DNA from 3 places in the Streptomyces sp. NPDC059906 genome. Region 3 is predicted to be linked to each of the others. Evidence: riboswitches for the same ligand, from Rfam matches in the RefSeq annotation. Region 3 holds a riboswitch; each other region holds the start of a gene.
What was found. A riboswitch is a leader RNA that binds a small molecule or an ion and turns the genes downstream of it on or off. The one in region 3 is predicted to bind cobalamin.
Positions count from the first base shown of each region.

Region 1: it holds a riboswitch for cobalamin, as region 3 does, so the genes downstream of both, ACFV9J_RS25155 (ribonucleoside-diphosphate reductase subunit alpha) here and metE (5-methyltetrahydropteroyltriglutamate--homocysteine S-methyltransferase) in region 3, are expected to answer to the same signal.
Region 2: it holds a riboswitch for cobalamin, as region 3 does, so the genes downstream of both, ACFV9J_RS17840 (hypothetical protein) here and metE (5-methyltetrahydropteroyltriglutamate--homocysteine S-methyltransferase) in region 3, are expected to answer to the same signal.

Region 1 is NZ_JBHWKU010000017.1:157,882-163,781, reverse strand. Features, by position in the region: gene ACFV9J_RS25170 (DUF3311 domain-containing protein) at 37-336, shown strand; gene mctP (monocarboxylate uptake permease MctP) at 333-1,943, shown strand; partial or broken gene ACFV9J_RS25160 (GNAT family N-acetyltransferase) at 2,016-2,523, shown strand; cobalamin riboswitch at 2,585-2,746, shown strand; gene ACFV9J_RS25155 (ribonucleoside-diphosphate reductase subunit alpha) at 2,874-5,249, shown strand; gene ACFV9J_RS25150 (ribonucleotide-diphosphate reductase subunit beta) at 5,249-5,900, shown strand, end outside.
Region 2 is NZ_JBHWKU010000010.1:142,902-148,801, reverse strand. Features, by position in the region: gene ACFV9J_RS17855 (MFS transporter) at 1-1,127, opposite strand, end outside; gene ACFV9J_RS17850 (ATP-grasp domain-containing protein) at 1,120-2,361, opposite strand; gene ACFV9J_RS17845 (cysteine synthase family protein) at 2,358-3,380, opposite strand; gene ACFV9J_RS17840 (hypothetical protein) at 3,377-4,138, opposite strand; cobalamin riboswitch at 4,496-4,648, opposite strand; gene ACFV9J_RS17835 (ferric reductase-like transmembrane domain-containing protein) at 4,917-5,900, shown strand, end outside.
Region 3 is NZ_JBHWKU010000003.1:16,325-22,224, forward strand. Features, by position in the region: gene ACFV9J_RS05435 (GNAT family N-acetyltransferase) at 11-499, opposite strand; gene ACFV9J_RS05440 (FMN-dependent NADH-azoreductase) at 535-1,176, opposite strand; gene ACFV9J_RS05445 (winged helix-turn-helix transcriptional regulator) at 1,494-1,910, shown strand; gene ACFV9J_RS05450 (hypothetical protein) at 1,952-3,004, opposite strand; gene ACFV9J_RS05455 (TetR family transcriptional regulator) at 3,176-3,805, shown strand; cobalamin riboswitch at 3,905-4,127, shown strand; gene metE (5-methyltetrahydropteroyltriglutamate--homocysteine S-methyltransferase) at 4,293-5,900, shown strand, end outside.

The DNA of each region.
Region 1 (5,900 bases), on a different contig from region 3:
CTGCACGAGGTGATCAGCGAGGGGACGGAGCCGCGCATGTCAGAAGACCCAGAAGTGAGCAGAGAGCCGGTGGTGACGCCGGTGCGCGTCGTCATCGGGCTATGTCTCGTGGCACCGTTCGTCGCCATGCTGTGGGTCGGTTCGTACACCAAGACGGACCCGGCCTTCATCGGCATCCCGTTCTTCTACTGGTACCAGATGGCGTGGGTGCTGATCTCGACCGTGCTGACGGTGACCGCGTACAAGCTGTGGCAGTGGGACCAGCGCGGCCGCGCCGCCGCCCACTCCGCCGCCTCCTCCGCCCCCTCCGCCCCGAAGGGCGGTGAGTCGCGATGAACGACGGCGTGAACGGCGTCGCACTCGCCGTCTTCATCTTCTTCTTCGTCCTCGTCACCGCCATGGGCTTCCTGGCCGCCCGCTGGCGCCGGGCCGCGAACGAGCACAGCCTCGACGAGTGGGGCCTCGGCGGCCGCTCGTTCGGCACCTGGGTCACCTGGTTCCTGCTGGGCGGCGACCTGTACACGGCGTACACCTTCGTGGCCGTCCCGGCGGCGATCTACGCGGCGGGCGCGGCCGGCTTCTTCGCGGTGCCGTACACGATCCTGGTCTACCCGCTGATCTTCACCTTCCTGCCCCGCCTGTGGTCGGTCTCGCACAAGCACGGATACGTGACGACCTCGGACTTCGTGCGGGGCCGGTTCGGCTCCAAGGGCCTGTCGCTGGCGGTGGCCGTCACCGGCATCCTGGCGACCATGCCGTACATCGCGCTCCAGCTGGTCGGCATCCAGGCCGTCCTCGACGTGATGGGCGTCGGCGGCGGCGAGGACACCAACTGGTTCATCAAGGACCTGCCGCTGCTGATCGCCTTCGGTGTGCTGGCGGCGTACACCTACTCGTCGGGACTGCGCGCGCCCGCGCTGATCGCGTTCGTGAAGGACACGCTGATCTACATCGTCATCGCGGTGGCGATCATCTACATCCCGATCAAGCTGGGCGGCTTCGACGACATCTTCGCGTCGGCGAGCGACAAGTTCACCGAGGCGGGCAAGGGCGGGGTGGTGCCGGACGCGGGGGGCCAGTGGACCTACGCGACGCTGGCGCTCGGCTCGGCCCTGGCGCTCTTCATGTACCCGCACTCGATCACCGCCACGCTGTCCTCGCGCAGCCGTAACGTGATCCGGCGCAACACCACGATCCTGCCGCTGTACTCGCTGATGCTGGGCCTGCTCGCGCTGCTCGGCTTCATGGCGATCGCGGCCGGGGTGAAGGTGGACAACGGCCAGCTGGCAATCCCGCAGCTGTTCGAGACCATGTTCCCGGACTGGTTCGCGGGCGTGGCCTTCGCGGCGATCGGCATCGGCGCCCTGGTCCCGGCGGCGATCATGTCGATCGCGGCCGCGAACCTCTTCACCCGCAACATCTACAAGGACTTCATCAAGCCGGACGCCACCCCGGCACAGGAGACGAAGGTCTCCAAGCTGGTGTCGCTCCTGGTGAAGGTGGGCGCGCTGATCTTCGTCCTGGGCATGGACAAGACCGTCGCGATCAACTTCCAGCTGCTGGGCGGCATCTGGATCCTGCAGACCTTCCCGGCCCTGGTCGGCGGCCTGTTCACCCGCTGGTTCCACCGCTGGGCGCTGCTCGGCGGCTGGGCGGTCGGCATGATCTACGGCACGGTCGCCGCCTACGGGGTCGCCTCGCCGACACAGGCGCACTTCGGCGGGTCCTCCGACGAGATCCCCGGCATCGGCGAGATCGGCTACATCGGTCTCACCGCCTTCGTGCTGAACGTCCTGGTCACCGTGGTCCTGACCTTCGTCCTGAGGGCGGTCAAGGCGCCCGACGGCGTGGACGAGACCAAGCCGAGCGACTACACGGCCGACGCCGGCGACCCCGGCGTCCAGGTGGAACTGCCGCCGGCCACGGCGGGCAGCTCGCACTGACCCCTGGTTCGAGGCGGGCCGTCGGAGAAATCCGGCGGCCCGTTGTCGTACCCGTCGGGCACACTCGGGGTCATGGACTTCGTGATCCGGCGGGCGACGGCCGAGGAGTACGACACCCTCGGCGAGATCACCGCGCAGGCCTACCTGCGCGACGGCCTCCTCGACTTCGGGGAGAGCGACTCCTACCTGGACGAGCTGCGCGACGTGGCCAAGCGGGCGGCGGCCGCCGAGGTGCTGGTCGCCGTGGCCGACACCCGGGTGCTCGGCGGCGTGACCTTCGTACCGTCCGGCGGCCCCATGGCGGACATAGCCCGCCCCGGCGAGGCCGAGATACGCATGCTCGCCGTCGCCCGCGAGGCACGCGGCCGCGGGGCGGGCGAGGCCCTCGTACGGGCCTGTGTCGACCGCGCCCGGACGGTGACGGGGTGCACGGGCGTCGTGCTGTCGACCCAGGCCACCATGCGCACCGCCCACCGTCTCTACGCGCGCCTGGGGCTTCGTCCGCACGCCCGACCGCGACTGGAACCCGCTGCCGGAGCTGGACGACATCACGCTGCTCACCTACGAACTGACGCTCTGACACGGCCGCGGCACCCCATCACAACACCCCGTCGAGACACAACATCTGGGGGTGCTCGCGTCCCCCGGCACAAGATGTATGCTCGTGCTCGCTGTCGCCGCAGGGGAATCCGGTGCGAATCCGGAACTGTCCCGCAACGGTGTACTTGCGTGCATCCGTACGTCTTCGCACGTGCGCGCACGCCTGTCCAGTCCGAGGACCTGCCGACAGCGCGCCCGGCCGCCCTGGCCCGGGTGCCATGACGTCCGGGCCTCGTGGAGTGGGCCGGTGGACGCGACGCCGCGTGCGCTCGTGAGCTGCCCCCTGCCCTCCCTCCGCCGGGCCCCGTGCCGAGCGAGGGAGTGCTCCACGTGACCATCGCGCCAGCCGATCCGGCTTCAGCGACCCCGGTGACGGCGACCGGGGAACCCGACGGACCCGGTGCCGCCCTGCTGCGGACCCTGACCGGGCTGACCGCCGACCTCCAGGGCGCCGACCCCGGCCGGGTGGCCGCCGCCGCACTGCGCGGCCGGTCCGCCCGCGCCGACGAGGCCGAGCTGCGCGAGCTGGCCACCGAGGCCGCCGCCGGCCTGATCTCCGAGGACCCGGTCTACTCCCGGCTGGCCGCCCGCCTGCTGACCATCGGCATCCGCGCCGAGGCCGCCTCCCAGGGCGTCGTCACCTTCACCGACTCCGTCGCCACCGGCCACCGCGAGGGCCTGATCGCCGACCGCACCGCGGCCTTCGTCCGGCTGCACGCGGCCCGCCTCGACGCGCTGGTCGACCCGGCCGCCGACGACCGCTTCGGCTACTTCGGCCTGCGTACCGTCTACAGCCGCTACCTGCTCCGCCACCCGCTCACCCGCAAGGCCGTCGAGACGCCCCAGCACTTCCTGCTGCGGGTCGCCGCCGGACTCGCCGAGGACGACACCACCCGGTCCGTGGACGAGGTCGCCGCCCTCTACGGCCTGATGAGCCGCCTCGACTACCTCCCCTCCTCCCCCACCCTCTTCAACTCCGGCACCCGGCACGCCCAGATGTCGTCCTGCTACCTCCTGGACTCCCCCAAGGACGAGCTGGACTCCCTCTACGACCGCCTCCACCAGGTGGCCCGCCTGTCCAAGCACGCCGGCGGCATCGGCATCGCCTACTCCCGCGTCCGCGCCCGGGGTTCGCTGATCCGCGGCACCAACGGGCACTCCAACGGCATCGTCCCGTTCCTGAAGACGCTGGACGCCTCGGTCGCCGCCGTGAACCAGGGCGGCCGGCGCAAGGGCGCCGCCGCGGTCTACCTGGAGACCTGGCACGCGGACGTCGAGGAGTTCCTGGAGCTGCGGGACAACACCGGCGAGGACGCCCGCCGTACGCACAACCTGAACCTCGCGCACTGGATCCCGGACGAGTTCATGCGCCGCGTGGACGCCGACGGGGCCTGGTCGCTGTTCTCCCCCGCCGACGTGCCGGAGCTGACCGACCTGTGGGGCGAGGAGTTCGACGCCGCCTACCGCAGGGCGGAGGAGGCGGGGCTGGCCCGCAGGACGCTGCCCGCCCGGGAGCTGTACGGCCGCATGATGCGCACCCTCGCGCAGACCGGCAACGGCTGGATGACCTTCAAGGACACCGCCAACCGCACGGCCAACCAGACCGCGACCCCCGGCCACGTCGTCCACTCATCCAACCTCTGCACGGAGATCCTGGAGGTCACCGACGACGGGGAGACCGCGGTCTGCAACCTGGGCTCGGTCAACCTCGGCGCGTTCGTCGACCCCGCGAAGGGCGACATGGACTGGGAGCGCCTGGACGCCACCGTCCGCACCGCGGTCACCTTCCTGGACCGGGTCGTCGACATCAACTTCTACCCGACCGAGCAGGCGGGCCGCTCCAACGCCCGCTGGCGCCCGGTCGGCCTCGGCGCGATGGGCCTCCAGGACGTCTTCTTCCAGCTGCGTCTGCCCTTCGACTCCCCCGAGGCGAAGGCCCTGTCCACCCGCATCGCCGAGCGGATCATGCTCGCCGCGTACGAGACCTCCGCCGACCTCGCCGAGCGGGGCGGCCCCGCGCCGGCCTGGGAGAAGACCCGTACGGCCAAGGGGGTGCTGCACCCGGACCACTACGGCGTCGAGCCGGCCTGGCCGGAGCGCTGGGCCGCGCTGCGCGAGCGCATGGCGACGACCGGACTGCGCAACTCCCTGCTCCTGGCCATCGCGCCGACCGCGACCATCGCCTCCATCGCCGGTGTCTACGAGTGCATCGAGCCGCAGGTGTCCAACCTGTTCAAGCGCGAGACGCTGTCCGGAGAGTTCCTCCAGGTCAACTCGTACCTGGTGGACGACCTCAAGCGGCTCGGCGTGTGGGACGCCCGCACCCGTGAGGCGCTGCGCGAGGCCAACGGTTCGGTGCAGGGCTTCACCTGGATCCCCGAGGACGTGCGCGCGCTGTACCGCACCGCCTGGGAGATCCCGCAGCGCGGCCTGATCGACATGGCCGCCGCCCGCACCCCGTACCTCGACCAGGCCCAGTCGCTGAACCTGTTCCTGGAGACGCCGACCATCGGGAAGCTCTCCTCGATGTACGCGTACGCCTGGAAGCAGGGCCTGAAGACCACCTACTACCTGCGCTCGCGCCCGGCGACCCGGATCGCCCGCGCCGCGGCCCGCGCCACCACCGTCCCCGTGCAGGCCGGCCCGGACCCCGAAGCGGTCGCCTGCTCCCTGGAAAACCCCGAGTCCTGCGAGGCCTGCCAGTAATGACCACCGAGACCCCCGCGAACCCCACCACCAAGAACCTGCTCGACCCGGGCTTCGAGCTGACCCTGCGCCCCATGCGCTACCCGGACTTCTACGAGCGCTACCGGGACGCCATCAAGAACACCTGGCACGTCGAGGAGGTCGACCTCCACTCGGACGTCGCCGACCTCGCGAAGCTCAGCCCGATGGAGCAGCACCTGATCGGCCGGCTCGTGGCCTTCTTCGCCACCGGCGACTCGATCGTCGCGAACAACCTGGTGCTGACCCTCTACAAGCACATCAACTCCCCCGAGGCGCGGCTGTACCTGTCCCGCCAGCTCTTCGAGGAGGCCGTCCACGTCCAGTTCTATCTGACGCTGCTGGACACCTACCTGCCCGACCCGGAGGACCGCGCCGCCGCCTTCGCGGCCGTGGAGAACATCCCGTCCATCCGGGAGAAGGCCGGGTTCTGCTTCAAGTGGATGGACTCGGTCGAGTCGATCGACCGGCTGGAGACCAAGGCCGACCGGCGCCGCTTCCTGCTCAACCTGATCTGCTTCGCGGCGTGCATCGAGGGCCTGTTCTTCTACGGCGCCTTCGCCTACGTCTACTGGTTCCGCAGCCGGGGCCTGCTGCACGGCCTGGCCACCGGCACCAACTGGGTGTTCCGGG
Region 2 (5,900 bases), on a different contig from region 3:
AGCCAGAACCAGCCGGTGTGTCCGGCCCGTTCGCCGAGGCCGTACACCTGCCCGCCCAGCACGCCGCTCGCGCAGGCGCCCAGGCCCGCGGCCAGCCGCTGCCGGCCGAAGACGACGGCGTCGGAGCGGGGGCTCCGGCGCAGTGCCTCCAGGTCGTTCTTGAGGAACAGCACGATGTCGCCGAGGGTGATCAGCGCGCCGCCCGCCAGCAGCGCCGCCCGGGTACCGGCCGCCAGCACGGCCAGGCCCGCTGCCAGGCCCGTGAACCCGACCGCGAGGGCGAGGGCGTACGGCATGCGCCGGATCAGGCCGGACGCGAGCGGCTGTACGACGACGACCAGCGTGAAACAGAGCAGCAGCACCAGACTGTAGAAGGCGCTGGAAGCGCGCTCGACGGCGTACACCGCCAGGAAGTGCTGGAAGTGGAAGTAGAGGTAAAAGGCCAGCGCGTTGGCGGCGAACGGCAGGAGTGCCACGCCGGCGAGTAGTCCCGGGCGGGCCGTTTGCGTCGATTCGGCGGGGTGCGTCCCGTGGGTCTCCGGTAGCCGTGCGTGTCCTGCCGTGACCGCGAGGAACAGCGTCGTGACGGCTGCGAACAGCCAGCCGGGCGCGGACAGGACGAACGGCCCGGCGATGAGCGGGCCGAGGGCCATCCCGGCGTTGAGTGCCGCGTTGCCCGCCGACAGGAACGCCGGGCGGCGCTGGTCGTCGACGCCGTGTACCAGGTACGCCTTGTTGGCGGGCAGGTAGAGCGCGGCACCGCAGCACGTCAGGACCAGTGCCCAGACGGCGAGGGGCGGCCAGCGCAGGGCCAGCAGGAGCCCGGTGAAACCGGCGGTGCGTACGGCCAGTGCCCACAGCATGGTGCGGCGCAGCCCGATCCGGTCCGCGAGGGCTCCGCCGGCGATGCCGCCGGAGAACTGCACGAGCGATGCCACGGCCAGGACCACGCCGACCGTGCCGAGCCCCATCCCGAGCCGCTCGTGCAGGAACACCGACATGAACGGCAGGACCATGAAGCTGCCGAGGGGGATGAGGAAGGAGCTGAGCAGGAGGAACCGCAGCGGGCCGGTGAGCGGGAACAGCGAGGCCCGCAGGCCCGGTTCCCGGGGGGTGCGTTCACCCACCGGGCGCCTCCCGGCCGGCCGGCTCGGTGCGGACACGCAAGGCGTTGGCAGCGGCCACCGCGCGGTGGGTGGCGAGTTCGGCGGTCTCCGCCTCGGCGTACACGAGGCCCGCGTATCCACGGCTGTCGCCGAGATGCTCCACGAGGTCGCCGGGCTGCTTGGTCGGATACCAGGTGGGTGCTCCCGGCATCTCGGTGAGCCGGTCGAGCCCGGCGACGCCGGTGAACACGCCGGGGGCGGCCGGGTAGCCGAGAACGAAGGCGACGGCCGGACCACCGGGAAGCTCCGCGTCCATGAGACGGGGGCGGCGGCCGAGCGCGGCCTCGATCATCGCCTCGTACACGTTGACGCCGAGGGCCCGGCACATGCCCTCGCCGACCAGGGCGCCGCCGATGCGGGGATTGACCTCCACCACCTCCGGGCCGTCGGCGGTCAGCACGAACTCCACGTGTGCGAACCGGTCGGTGTAGCCGATGGCGGCGAGCACCCGATCGAGCCAACGCTCCAACGACGTCCGCTGCGGGCCCGGCAAGGCGACGGGAAAGGCGGTGATCTCCTCCCGGAAGTGCGGCTCCGGTGACATGAGCCGACTGGAGACGCCCAGCAGCCTGGTGCGACCGGCCCAGGTGAGCGTCTCGGCGCTGTACACCGGGCCGCTGAAATAGGGCTCGGCGAACAACCGCCCCTTCAGGTCCCGACCGGACGCCTCTTCCAGCGCCGCGTCGAGTTCGCCCTCGTCACGGACCAGCCACACGTTTTGGCTCCCGGTGCCCGCCGTGTCCTTGAGCACGAGCGGCAGCCCCGACTCCTTGAGCAGCAGCCCGCGTGCCTCGCGGTCCGGGACGGCGCCTTCGACGGCCCGCGCACGGGTGAGTCCCGCCTCGTGCAGCCTGTTGCGTACGGCGGCCTTGTCCCGGGTCAGCCGCAGGACGGCCGGGTCGGGACCGGGCAGACCGAGGCGATCGGTGAGGGCGGCGCCGGCCAGTGTCCAGGTGTCGGTGGAACTGATCAGGCCGCTCAGTCCCGGGGTGCGCCGGAGCAGCGAGTCGACCCGCTCCACGTCGAAAGTGTCGGTCACGACGACGTCCAGGGCGTCGGTGGGCAGCCGGTCCAGTTCGTAGGCGTAGTAGGCGGGGTCCCGGGTGAGGAGCAGCAGGCGCTCGCCGAGCCGGTCGGCGGCGCGGACCAGCCGGCCGAGGCCGAAGGTCAGTGACTCCAGGCAGGCCACGGTCATGCGGCACTCTCCTTCCACTGCGCCGGGCGGGGAGTGCGCCGCCACGTCGTCCTCGACCAGGGCATGGTCATCTCCTCGGGACCGCGGACCTCGACGGGCTTGAGCGCGACCGGGTCCAGGGCCTCGGCGTGCCGGGCGAACACCCGCTCCACATACCGGTGTCCGGTGTCGGCGCCTATCACCAGGTGCAGTCGGTCGGGGTGGCGGCGGGCCTCGTACGTCGCCGTCAGATAGCCGGCTCCGGTGGACAGCCCGGCGAAGACCGCGTGCTCGCGCAGCAGGGCGACGGCGCCGGACATGGCGTGCGTGAAGTCCAGCCAGTGCACGGTGTCGTAGAGATGGTGGCGGACGTTGTCGAAGACGATGGACGAGCCGATGCCGGCGATGATCGCTTCGGGATCGTGATGGTCCTGGCTGCCGAAGGTGACGCTGCCGAAGGGCTGGACGCCGACCAGACGCACCGAGGGGTCGGTCACGCGCAGGCGTTCCACGATGCCGCCGGTCGAGGCTCCGGACCCCACTCCGCCGACGACGGTCAGCGATGCGTGCGGGAACTGTGCCGCGATCCGGTCGGCCACCTCTTGGTAGCCGAGGTAGTGGATGTCGTCGTGGTACTGGCGCATCCAGTGGTGACCGGGGCGCTCGGCGAGGATCTCGCGCACCCGTCGCACCCTCAGTTCCTGGTCCAGTTTCAGGTTCCGCGACGGTCTGACCTGTTCCACGGTGCAGCCGAGGATCTCCAGTTGGGCCAGGGTGGTGGCGTCGACGGTGGTGGACGCGACGATGTGGCATCGCATGCCGTACCGGTGGCAGGCAAGGGCGAGGGCGTAGGCGTAAATGCCGCTGGAACTGTCGATCAGGGTCTGTCCCGGACGGACGGTGCCCCGCTCCAGCAGATGACGGACGGCGGCGAGGGCCGAGTAGATCTTCATCGACTCGAACCGCAGCAGGACCAGGCCATCGGTGAGCCGGACGAGGTCCGGGGCTTTGAGGGCGTCGGCGATGTGGGGGTGGATCACCCGTAGCCTCCTTGGGCGAAGGTGCACTGGTGGCCGAGCGACTGGAAGAACGCGGAGAGTTCGGACTTGACGTGGGCGCCCGGGCGGGAGGCGAAGAGGTAGCCGGCCAGGCAGCCGGTGTGGGCGACGAAGACGCCGTCGGCGCCGAATCGCTCACGATGGGTTTGCAGACTGCCGAAGGTCGCCTTGGGCAGCACCTCCTGGGACAACGCGGCGCTGACCGTGGCGGCACGGGCGACGGCGGCCGGGTCGCCCGAGTCGAAGCCCTTCAGTAGATCGGTCAGACACCGCTGGTACTCCTCGTCGCGGCGCCGGTAGTGGTCCAGCAGCAGGGGAGTGACGGCGGCGGTGTCCACCGTGCCGGGTTCCGTGACGTAGGCGGTGTGGAAGCCGACGTCCCGGCCCAGTCGCCGCACCACTCGGTGCCGGCCGCTGAGATACAGGGCGAATTCGTCGAGGAAGACACTGTCGGCGCGCTCGATGTCCGTCAGGATGCCGAGGACCACGTCCATGTCGTACGGCAGCGAGAAGACGCGGAACAGGCAGCGCAGTGTCGCCACGATGTCCGCCGTGGAACTGGACATCCCCACCCCTACCGGCAGTTCGGAGTGGGTGCGCCAGTCGCCCGGGGGGAAGGCGAGGCCGTAGTGGTCGAGGAAGAGGCGGGCCGCCGTCGCCGACTTCGCACCCAGGGCCGTCGGACACGGCGGGCCGGTGGCCTTCCTCGGTGTGAAGTACACCCAGGAGTGTCGGTCCACGGGAAAGGACACCACCGCGATCTCGGATGAGGTGCCCGCTCGCAACGGGCCTTGGTACAGCTCACCCAGAGTGCCGTGACAGACGCCGGAGACCGTGCCGCGGGACTGGCCCCGTTCCCGGAGGGCACCCGCGACGGGTTCGAGGGCCGGCCGCCCGGAGCCGTCGGACGACACCTCGGTCCGGGGTCGGACAGGCCGACGCGAAGCGGCTGGGTTCCGCACAGCATCCTCCGTACCTGGCCTTGGACAGCGACAGGGAAGGAGGCGCGGCCACCCGCACGACGTACGACCGCCCATACCGCCGACCCAGTCCACGAGGTCACGTGCACCACCCGCGCGGAGCGCGGGCGCAGTGGCAGGTCTTCGGACTCGCGGGCCCGTCCGCCGAAAGGGCCGGACACCTACCGGCCGTCTCTTCCCCGGTCCTGACGCGGACCCAGTGAACATCGACGGCTTTCGTTCCCACTCACCGCTGCGGGACAGCCCCGGATTCGCACCGGGTTCCCTCTTGCGTCGCGCCGCCGGCATCCGGGCGGACGGGAGGCGCGAACCGACTGCGTCCATCAGCGTAAGGGCGCTCGTACTCCTGCGACAGTGAGGATTCAACGGTTGTCTTGATTGTGGAGGGGAGACAGAAACCAGGTGTGTCCCCGTCCGGTCGTCGTGGCTGGTCTGGCCGGATAGTGCCTCGGGGGATCGCCGCCCCATCGGCCAGACTTGTTGCCTCACGACACATGCGCACCGTTGCGGCGGTGACCCGTGCCTGGGGAGGCGCCTGATGACGTCGGACACGAGGCCGGACGAGGGCGGGGCGGCGGCCGCGTCCGGAGGGCAGCGGCCTCCCGGGGACCGCGTCGCACTGCGCGGTGATCTGCGTGCCGCAGTGCCCGACGCCTCCGCGGCCGTGGTGGTCACGGGACTCGTGTTCGCTCTCCTGTGGGCCCGCATGGAGTCGGGTGCTTCGGACACCGTCGCGGTCATGCCCTTCATGGACGATGCCGGCACCTACTGGATGTACTTGCTCAGCCAGGCTTTCGGCTGGTCGGCGCTGCTGTGGGCCTGGGGCACGGTCATGTTGGGCCTGCTGCTGTCGGGTCCGCGCCCCGCCCGGCTGCCGGTCTCGCGGCAGGTACTGGAGCGCTGGCACCGCACCACGAGCCTGACGACGATGGCGCTCATGCTCGCGCACGCGCTGATGTTCGCCGCCGAACTCGTGCGCTACGAGACGAAGGTGGACTGGGCCGAGCGGCTGTGGGTGGGCTTCGCCGACAGCTTCGTGCCCGGCTGGTACGACTCCGGCACCGGCCGGATCGCCATCCCGCTCGGGCAGGGCGCCCTGTACCTCGCGATCCCTCTCGGCCTGCTGTTCTACGTTCGGCACCGCATCGGAGCGAACACCTGGCGACGGCTGCACCGCTTCGTGATCGTCGTCTACGTGCTGAGTGTGTGGCACACCCTGCTGTACGGAACCAACGTCTGGTACGGGGAGTGGCCGCGCACCCTCCTGTGGCTGCTGCAACTTCCAGTCGCCGCGCTGCTGTTGGTGCGTCTGCTGCGACCCGCCCGACGGTCCGAACGGCTGGGGCCGCCGAGGCGGGGCCCGGGCACGGCCCGTCCGGCCTGGTGGGGGCGCGCGGCCGGACGCGTCGTCGCCGGAGCCATCGTCGTCGGGCTGGTCGTCGTGGTGATGTCCGGTCGTGACGGCGGACGGGACCGTCCGGCCCGTCCGCCCGCCACGGCCCCGCACGAGCAGGAGACGGAC
Region 3 (5,900 bases):
CCTCGGGGCGTCATTCCGAAGCGACGCGGAACTCGAATTCGGGACGGTCCCAGGGCACCGCGGGCGGATTCGCGAGCGCGGTGCCGGTCCGCACCGCACCGGCGCGGTGGTAGAAGCCCTCGGCGGGGAGGTGCGACACGACCCTGACACGGTCGAGCCCGGCGGCTCGGGCCTGCGACCGCATGTGCGCGACGAGCAGCCGTCCGATACCCCGTCCCTGCGCCTCGTCGGCGACGAACAGCAGGTCGAGCTCCGGTGGAGCGAGGACAAGCGAGTAGAACCCGAGGACCCGGCCTCCCTGGCCGTCGGCGCCGACGGCCGCGAAGACGCGGTGGGCCTCGATGTAGACGGGCCCGACCCGGTAGCCCGCGACCGCGGCCGCGTACTGGCCCGCGTAGGCACCTGAGCCGCGCACGAGCCGAGTGAGCCGCTTGGCATCCCGCGCGACGGCCCTCCGTATCGTGATCGGCGGGCTGACCGGGGAAGTGCGAGGGCTCATCCGCAGAGTATGCCGTGCACGGGCTCGGGTGGCGGTCAGGCGGCCCGTGCGGCGAAGGTCGTGGCGAGGGTGCGGGCCTGGTCGTGGGCGGCCGTCATGGACGCCTCGTGCAGGGGAAGGAGCGAGGTGAGGGCCGGGACGTGGGCGGCCATGGTCAGCTCGGGCGTCACGGTGGCGACGTCCAGGCCGAGGAGGTCCTCGTGGCCCAGGACGGTTTCCAGCGTGGGCACCAGGTAGTCCAGGCCCTCCCGCGGAGCGCCCGGGGCATAGCTGCCGCCGCGGGCGGATATCAGCAGGGCGGGGCGGCCCGCGGCCGGGGAGGCGCCGGTGTGGGTGAAGGTACGGTCCGTGACGAGGATCTGGTCCAGCCACGCCTTGAACGCCGACGGCATGGACAGGTTGTACAACGGCACCGTGAACAGGTACGCGCCGGCGCCGAGGAACTCCTCGATCAGCTCGTCCTGCAGTGCCTGGGCCTTGGCCTGCTCGGGGGTGTGCCGGGCCGGGTCCGTGTCGCGGGCGGTGACGCCCGCCGCCGTCAGGTGCGGCACCGGCGAGGCCGCGAGGTCGCGGTGGACGACCGGGCCCTGCCACCGGTCGCGGAAGGACCGGGCGACCCGGCGGGAGACGGAGGCCTCGCCGAGCGAGGAGGAGTCGATGTGCAGCAGGTACGACATGGTGGTTGCGCCTTTCGAGGAGACCGGGGTGGGGTGACGGGGTGGGCTTCGTCCCAGGCGGTACGGAGCACGGCGAGCGGCGCGCCGCCGCTCTGGGCGCCGGTAGCGGCGCTCGGTGCGTGTCCGACGCGTCGGGTCACGGTCCGGGCCCAGCGGTTCAAAGAGCCCGAGCAGGTCGTCCGCAGGGGGAGGTGACCTCGGCCCAGATTTCTGCCTTCACGGCCTGACCTCCAATTCCTACGTTTTGTTCGTAGCGCCATGATGCGCCAGTATGGAGGTCGTTACAAAAGGCACACGGGTGTGCGCGACGGAGAGGAATGGGTGCCATGCCGGACAGCGCCGATACGGAGATGGCGGCCGCGACCGGGCCGTGTGCGAGCATCCCCGCCGAGCACATGCCCTTCATCCGGCAGGTGCTGGACCGGGTCGGCGACAAGTGGAGCATGCTGATCGTCGTCGTCCTGGACGACGGCCCGCTGCGCTACACCGACCTGCAGCGCCGGATCCCCGGCATCTCCCAGCGCATGCTCACCCACACGCTGCGCCAGCTCGTCGAGGACGGTCTGATCACGCGCACCGCCTACGCCGAGGTTCCGCCGCGTGTGGAGTACGCCCTCGCCCCGCTGGGCCGCGGCCTGCACGAGATCGCCATGCGGCTGATCGCCTGGGCCGCGGACCACCACACGGAGATCCGCGCCCACCGCTCCCGGGTGGACGCCGTCACCGGCACCTGAGTAGGCAGGCACCGCTCAGGTCACTCAGGAGCGTGCCCCCCTCACACCGCCGGGGTGTCGCCGGCCTCCCTGCCGGTCCTCGCGTTGCGACGACGGTCCGCGGCGAGCATGAGGGCGACACCGGCGAGGGTCCACAGGCCCAGGACGAGCGCCGGGCCGCCCGCGCCGGTCCCGTCGTAGAAGGCGTTGGCGCGCAGCAGGCTGCCGGAGGCGCCGGGCGGCAGGAGCTGACCGAGCGTGGACCAGCCGTCGGGCAACCAGTACGGGCCGGTGGTGAGGCCGGAGAGCGGGTTGCCGAGGAACATCATCACGACGGAGCCCGCACCGAACCCGGCGTATCCGAGCAGCGACTCCAGCCCGAGGAACGGGACGGCGAGCGCGGCCATGCCCAGCCCGAGACCGAGGGATGTGACCCAGTAGTCGCCGTCGAGGGTGCCGATACCGAACTGGAGGACGGCGGTCACGGCGGCTCCACCGGCCAGGGCGAAGGCGACGACCCCGGCGAGACGGATCCGCAGATTGGCGTGGCCGGGGAAGAACTGGAGCAGGGCGATGGCGGGCAGCATGCCACCGAAGATCATCGGCAGCGCGGCGGAGGCGAGACCGGCGCCCCGCGGGTCGTCCTTCGGGAAGGGCACCACGTCGTGGACGGTCGCGGAGACGTGCTGCTGACCGGCAAGCGCGGTACCGAGCCCGCTGATCGCGTTGCTGATCATCTGGCCGCCCGCCGTCGCCGTGTAGACGGTCAGGCCGTCGTCGCCGAAGGCGAGGCCGCCCACGGCGTCGCGCTCCTCGACGGCACGGACCAGGGCACGGGCGTCGTCGTACGCCGTGACCTCCCAGTCGTCGCCGGGGAGCTGCTGCTGCACGGCGGCCACCGCGGACTCCGGGCCCGTGACACCGAGCGGGGCGTGGTGGGGGCCGCCGTTGGCGGACGGCAGACCGAAGGCGCACAGCATGAGGGTGATCGCGGCGGTCAGGCCGACGACGATGGCGGCGAGTTTCGCCACGAGCCCCCGGCCACCGGGCGGTCCGGCTTCCGGGGTGTCGCCACTCGGCTGTGAGGTGGTGGAGGCGTCGAGATTGGCAGACATGGCAACCGTTCCGTAGAGGTGCTCCGCCCCGCCCTGGCAGACGGGGCGAAACAGCGGACGAAGTACGAAGGCTCGGTGACACCGACGACGTCACTATATAACTCATCAGACAATGAGTTCATCATGTGATGAGTTTTCGGACGCGGCGTTCGGAGCGGGCATGATGGGGCCATGGAGAGCGTCAGCGATACGCGTGAGGTGACTGGTGCCGGTCGGGCGACCAAGCACGCCGGGGGCAGGCGTCCCGGGGAGACCCGTACGCGGGAGGCGATCCTCGGCGCGGCACGGGTCTGCTTCGCCGAGCGCGGTTTCGACGCGACCAGCCTGCGCCGCATCGCGGAGACGGCGGAGGTGGACCAGTCGCTGGTGCACCACTTCTACGGCACGAAGGAGAACCTGTTCCTCCAGGCGCTGGAACTGCCGGGGAAGATCGAGGAGGCCATCACCGCCGCGGCGCGGGGCGGACTGGACGGGATCGGGGAACGCATGGTGCGCGCCCACCTGTCGGTGTGGGACGACGTGTCGTCACGCCCGGCACTCATGACCATGGTGCGCTCGGCCGCCATCCACCGTGCCGCGGCCGCCCAGCTCCGTGAGACCGCGACCGGCATCCTGGCGCGCGCACTCGGCGGGGTGATCACGGGCGAGGACGCGACGCTCCGGACGAGCATGGTCGCCACGCAGCTCATCGGGCTCGCCATGATGCGCTACGTGGCGCATCTCGAACCCCTCGCCTCGGCCGACACCGACACAGTGGCCCGCCACTACGGCCGCGCCCTCCAGGCGATCGTGGCGGACTGAACCGGCGTCGCCGCGCGTTCGGCCCGCCGCGGCCGGGCGCGTGACACGGGTCACGCCCGCATTGCGGACGTCCGCGTTCCTGACGCGCGAACTGCCCGTAGGCTGCCCACAGCAGCTGGTTCGCCCCGTCAGCCGGACGGGGCGTCGCAAGAGGGAACCCGGTGGGAATCCGGGACTGCCCCGCAGCGGTGAGCGGGAACGACCGCCGTCATACGCACTGGGTCCGAGGTACCGGGCCCGGGAAGCGACGGCCAGTAGGTGTCCTCGAACGGTGAGGACGTGCCCGCGAGTCCGAAGACCTGCCAACTGCCCGCGCGCGAACCGTTCGTGCGCGGACATCCCGGTGACCTCGAGGGCGGGTCGGCGTACATACCAGGCGGATGTGTCTGCCCTACTGCGCAGCGTCGGTCCCGCCCGGTGTGTCACTCCTTCGCGTTCTCGTCCCGTCGCCGGGATCTCAGGGATTCATCTCGTGAAGGAGATCTCCGTGACCACGAAGTCCGCAGCCGCGGCAGCACGGGCCACCGTGTACGGCTACCCCCGCCAGGGGCAAAACCGGGAACTGAAGCAGGCCGTCGAGGGCTACTGGAAGGGCCGCGTCACCGCCGACGCCCTGCGCGCCACGGCCGCCGAACTGCGCCGGACGAACTGGCGGCAGTTGGCCGACGCGGGCATCGACGAGGTGCCGACCGGTGACTTCTCGTACTACGACCATGTGCTCGACACCACCGTGATGGTCGGCGCGATTCCCGAGCGTCACCGCTCCGCCGTGGCGGACGACGCGCTCGGCGGCTACTTCGCCATGGCACGCGGCACCCAGGAGGTGGCACCGCTGGAGATGACCAAGTGGTTCGACACCAACTACCACTACCTCGTCCCGGAACTGAGCCCGGACACCGCGTTCACCGCCGACTCCGCCAAGCAGGTCGACGAACTGAGGGAGGCCCTCGCCCTCGGCCTCACCGCCCGGCCCGTTCTCGTCGGCCCCGTCACCTACCTTCTGCTGGCCAAGCCCGCCCCGGGCGGGCCGGCGGACTTCGACCCGCTCACCCTGCTGGACCGGTTGCTGCCCGTGTACGCCGAGGTGCTGGCCGACCTGCGGGCGGCGGGCGCGGAGTGGGTCCAGCTGGACGAGCCCGCCCTCGTCCAGGACCGCACCGCGGCCGAGCTGAACGCCGCCGAGCGCGCCTACCGTGACCTCGGCACTCTCGCCGACCGTCCGAAGCTCCTGGTCGCCTCGTACTTCGACCGGCTCGGCGATGCGCTGCCGATGCTGGCCAAGGCCCCGGTCGAAGGGCTCGCCCTGGACTTCACCGGGAGCGCCGCCAACCTCGACGCGCTGGCCGCCGTCGGCGGGCTGCCAGGAAAACGGCTGGTCGCCGGTGTCGTGAACGGCCGCAACATCTGGGTCAACGATCTCGTCCGTTCCCTGTCCACCCTCGGCACCCTGCTGGGCCTGGCCGACCGCGTCGACGTGTCCGCCTCCTGCTCCCTGCTGCACGTCCCCCTGGACACCGCCGCCGAACGGGACATCGAACCGCAGATCCTGCGCTGGCTCGCCTTCGCCAGGCAGAAGACCGCCGAGGTCGTCACCCTCGCCAGGGGCCTCGCCCAGGGCACCGACGCCATCGCCGCCGACCTGGCGGCCAACCGTGCCGACCTCGCCTCCCGCGCCAACTCCCCCATCACGCGCGATCCCGCCGTCCGCGCCCGTGCCGCCGCGGTCTCCGGGGCCGACGCGCGACGTTCCCAGCCCTACGCGGAGCGCGCCGCGGCGCAGCGCTCGCACCTCCGCCTGCCGTTGCTGCCGACGACCACGATCGGTTCCTTCCCGCAGACCGGCGAACTGCGCACCGCGCGCGCCGATCTGCGCGCCGGGCGGATCGACACGGCCGGCTACGAGGAGCGGATCAGGGCGGAGATCCAGGAGGTGATCTCCTTCCAGGAGCAGACCGGCCTCGACGTCCTGGTGCACGGCGAACCCGAACGCAACGACATGGTCCAGTACTTCGCCGAACAGCTCACCGGCTACCTCGCCACCCGGCACGGCTGGGTCCAGTCCTACGGCACCCGCTACGTCCGCCCGCCGATCCTG